Regions from separate parts of the Streptomyces sp. NBC_01618 genome, predicted to be linked through region 1. Evidence: riboswitches for the same ligand, from Rfam matches in the RefSeq annotation. Region 1 holds a riboswitch; the other holds the start of a gene.
What was found. Region 1 has a riboswitch for thiamine pyrophosphate ahead of thiC (phosphomethylpyrimidine synthase ThiC). Riboswitches for the same ligand answer to the same signal wherever they lie in the genome.
Positions count from the first base shown of each region.

Region 2: linked by a shared signal. The riboswitch ahead of thiO (glycine oxidase ThiO) and the one ahead of thiC (phosphomethylpyrimidine synthase ThiC) in region 1 are both predicted to bind thiamine pyrophosphate.

Region 1 is NZ_CP109297.1:3,996,314-3,998,510, forward strand. Features, by position in the region: gene OH735_RS18685 (YibE/F family protein) at 1-1,160, opposite strand, end outside; TPP riboswitch at 1,231-1,364, shown strand; gene thiC (phosphomethylpyrimidine synthase ThiC) at 1,357-2,197, shown strand, end outside.
Region 2 is NZ_CP109297.1:1,995,461-1,997,657, reverse strand. Features, by position in the region: gene thiO (glycine oxidase ThiO) at 1-1,130, opposite strand, end outside; TPP riboswitch at 1,128-1,241, opposite strand; gene OH735_RS09435 (hypothetical protein) at 1,293-1,637, shown strand; gene OH735_RS09430 (NAD(P)/FAD-dependent oxidoreductase) at 1,666-2,197, shown strand, end outside.

The DNA of each region.
Region 1 (2,197 bases):
ACGATCTCTTCCGCCACCAGCTCGCTGTTGGCCACCGTCCCCACACTGCTCCGGGCGATCGAGAACAGCAGCAGCAGCGGCAGCGCCGCGCCCGCGTAGGCGAGCACCAGCGTATTGACGACCGAGGCGATGTGGTCGCGCCCGATTCTGATCCCTGCCCTGTAGAGCCCCCGCACACCCATCGTCGGGTTCGCCTGGTGCAACTCCCAGACCGCCGACGTCTGGGTGACCGTCACGTCGTCGAGGACGCCGAGCGACCCGATGATGACACCGGCCAGCAGCAGGCCGCTCATGTCGATGTGCGGGTACAGGCCGTGGATGAGACCGGTGATGTCGTCGGTGTTGCCGGTCAGGCTCGCCCAGCCGATGAAGAGCGATCCGAGCAGCCCGATCAGCAGGAGCGAGAGCAGTGTGCCGATCACCGCGACCGAGGTGCGGGCCGTCAGGCCGTGGCACATGTAGAGCGCGATCAGCATGATCGCACTGGCCCCGATCACCGCGACGAGCAGGGGATTCGAGCCCTGGAGGATGGCCGGGAGGATGAACAGGGTCAGTACCGCGAACGACACGGCGAGCGCGACCAGTGCCATCACCCCGCGCATCCTGCCCACCGCGACCACGACCAGCGCGAAGATCCCGGCCAGCAGAGCCATCGGGAACTTCCGGTTCACATCCGTCACCGAGTACTGCAGATCGTGGGGCGCGTCAGGGGCGTACGCCACGACCACGCCCTGACCCTGGCGCAACTGGCGCGGTGCGTCGGGCTGGACGACCTCGACGAAGGTCCGGCCCTTGTCGTGACCGGTCGTCACCTCGACGGTGGCCTTCTCGCACAGCCCCGGCCCGCTTCCCGACGACGGGGCGGTCTCGCCGCTGGTGGGCATCTGGGCGGCGTTCACGTCCTTGCAGTCCACCTTGTCGACCTTCACCACCTTCGCCTGCTGGGTCTGCCGGTCGAACCCGACACCGGTCCGCTCGTGCGGGGGTGCACCCCCAGGCCAGAGCACCGCCAGGCCGACGACGACCGCGGTGGCGAACGGGATGAGCACGGCCGCGATGACCTTGCGCAGATGCTTGGAGACGGGCGCGGCGGGGCCATGGCTGTGCGAGTGGCCGTGCTGATGGCCTCGCGGTTCGGAGTCGAATTGGGGGGACGTCACCGGCCGATCATCGCAAGAAGAGAGGGGCCCTCTGTTCATTACGCCGGACGGGGCACTAGCGTGGAGGAACCTTTGCACACGCGGGAGCTCGGAGCACCGGGCTGAGAGGGCGCTGATATCCGTACATCCGTACGGGACAGGCTGCGCCGACCGCCGAACCTGTTACCGGGTAATGCCGGCGTAGGGAGTAGGTCTCATGACCACAGCGGACGCACGCACGCCTGCCTCGAACCAGAGCGACGAGGCCGGGAAGTCCATCGGTTGGCACAAGGGATACGTCCAGGGCTCACGCCCGGACCTCCGGGTGCCGGTCCGGCAGGTGCACCTCACCAACGGCAAGGACGTGACGCTGTACGACACGTCGGGGCCGTACACCGATCCCACCACCGAGACCGATGTCCGTCGCGGGCTCGCACCGCTTCGGGAAAGCTGGATCATCGCGCGCGGCGACACCGAGGAGTACCCGGGCCGCCCCGCGCGCCCCGAGGACGACGGGCTCAAGCACACCTCGCCGCGAATGGGGTCTCCCCTGCTCGAGCGAAGTCGAGAGCTTGGGGAAGGGCTGCGCAACCTCGACGCGGTCTTCCCCGGCCGGCCCCGGCTGCCCCGCCGCAGCCGGGACGGGCAGCCGGTGACCCAGCTCGCGTATGCCCGCCGGGGTGAGATCACCCCGGAGATGGAGTACGTGGCGATCCGGGAGAACGTCGAGCCGGAGGTGGTGCGCGAGGAGATCGCCGCCGGCCGGGCCGTACTGCCGGCCAACGTCAACCACCCCGAGATCGAACCGATGATCATCGGGAAGCGGTTCCTGGTGAAGGTCAATGCCAACATCGGCAACTCCGCGGTGACGTCCTCCATCGAGGAGGAGGTGGAGAAGATGACGTGGGCGACGCGCTGGGGCGCCGACACCGTCATGGATCTGTCCACCGGCCGCAACATTCACACCACCCGTGAGTGGGTACTGCGCAACTCCCCCGTGCCGATCGGCACCGTTCCCCTCTACCAGGCGCTCGAAAAGGTCGACGGCCGGGCCGAGG
Region 2 (2,197 bases), 2.0 Mb from region 1:
GTGAAGGGGCGGGCCGGCTCGGGCAGCTCGCCGTCGGCCAGCAGCGCCGCCATGACGTCACCGGTGACGGGGGTGAGCAGCACCCCGTTGCGGTGGTGGCCGGTGGCGAGGTGGAGGCCGGGCAGGGCGGTGGGGCCGAGCAGCGGGGCGTTGTCGGGGGAGGCGGGGCGCAGACCGGCGCGGGTCTCGGTGAGCGGCAGTTCGGTGATGCCGGGCACCAGCTCGTGGGCGTCCCGCAGCAGCTCGTAGACGCCACCCGCCGTGACCGTGGTGTCCCAGCCCATCTCCTCGCTGGTGGCGCCGACGACCAGTTCGCCGTTCTCGCGCGGTACGAGATAGACATGGCTGCCCCGGACCATGGCCCGGACGGTCCGGGTGAGGAAGGGCGCGTACGCGGCGGGCACGGTCAGCCGCAGCACCTGCCCCTTCACCGGCCGGACCGGTGGCACGACCTCGTCCGGCAGCCCCGGGAGGCGGCCGCTGAGGCTGCCCGCGGCGAGCACGACCTGGTCGGCGCCGAGCTCCGTACCCCCGGCGAGCACGGCTCCGGCGGCCCGGTCGCGTACGACCGTCAGGCGCTCCACCCGGCCGCGGTGGAAGACCACCCGGGCCCGCTCGCAGGCGGTCAGCAGCGCGGCGGCCAGCCGGCGCGGATCGATCTGGTGGTCGCCGTCGACCCGCAGACCGCCGCGTACGTTGGGTGCGAGCATCGGCTCCAGACGGCGGCATTCGCGGCCCGTGAGCCACTGCGACTCCAGGCCCGAACGCTGCTGCAGGGCGTGCAGTTCCCGCAGATGGGCGCGGTCGTCGGAGTCCAGCGCGACGGCCAGGGTGCCGCAGGCGCGGAAACCGGTCTCCCGCCCGCTCGCCGCTTCCAGTTCGGCCGCGAAGGCCGGATAGCGGGCGGCCGAGGCGACATTGAGGGCCAGCAGCATCTGTTCGCCGTAGTGGAGTTCGGTGACGGCGGCCAGCATGCCGGCCGCCACCTGGGCGGCCCCGCCGCCCGGTTCGGGGTCGGCGACCGCGATGCGCAGTCCGCGTTGCGCGGCCCGCCAGGCGGTCACCAGACCGATGATCCCGCCCCCGACGACCAGGACGTCGGATCCGTTTCCGTTCCGAGAAGAACGCATGGGCGTCCAGCCCCTCCCTTCGCCGGCATGACCCGGATCAGGTTCGTACGGTCGGAGGCCGCCCCAGCCTCCCTCTCAGCCCGGTGCGTCCGGGCTCCCGCGAGTGTTTTACGTTGGCCACCCTAAACCCAGCCCTCCGGACCCTGTAAGGGAGCCGTCACCGTGGCCCGTTCGCTCGACGGACTCGTCCTCTCACCGGTCGCCGACCAGGCCCCGGGCCAGGTCGGTACCCGTACCCGCTTCACGTACCACGAGGAGGGCGGCCGGATCTGGGCCGAGTACGCCGGCGGCGACGTGATCCGCGGCCATCTCGTCGGCACCCGCGTCGAGGACACCCTCGACTTCAGGTACGTCCAGCTCAAGCACGACGGAACAACGTCTTCCGGTCACTGCGTCTCCACCGTCGTCGATCTCCCGGACGGACGGGTCCGGCTGGACGAGCGATGGGAATGGGAGTCGCAGGAGGGCAGCGGGACGAGCGCGGTGGAAGAGATCCCTCTTTCCTGACGGACCGTCAGATGCGTAAGGTGTACGGGTGAGCGAGCAGCAGCAGTCAGAGCAGCCGGACCGGCAGTCAGGGCGCCGCGTCGTCATCGTCGGCGCGGGCATGGCCGGCGTACAGACGGCGGTGGCGCTGAGGGAACAGGGCTTCACCGGCTCCCTCGTCCTCATCGGCGCCGAACCGCACCAGCCCTACGACCGACCCCCGCTGTCCAAGGCGGTACTGCTCGGCAAGGCCGAGGACTCCGCCTTCGACGTCGACTTCGACGCGCTGGACATCGATCTGCAGCTGGGTCGCGAAGTCACCGGTGTGCGGCCGGGCGCGCATGAGCTGGACACCCCGTCAGGACCCGTTGCATACGACGTCCTGGTGATCGCGACCGGCGCCGAACCGGTCGTCCTGCCCGGCGCCGAGGGCGTTCCCGGCGTCCATCTGTTGCGCACCCTCGACGACGCGGCACGGCTGCGTCCCGTCCTCGACGAGCGGCACGGCGTCGTGGTCGTCGGCGCGGGCTGGATCGGCGCCGAGTTCGCCACCGCGGCCCGCGCCGCGGGCTGCGAAGTCA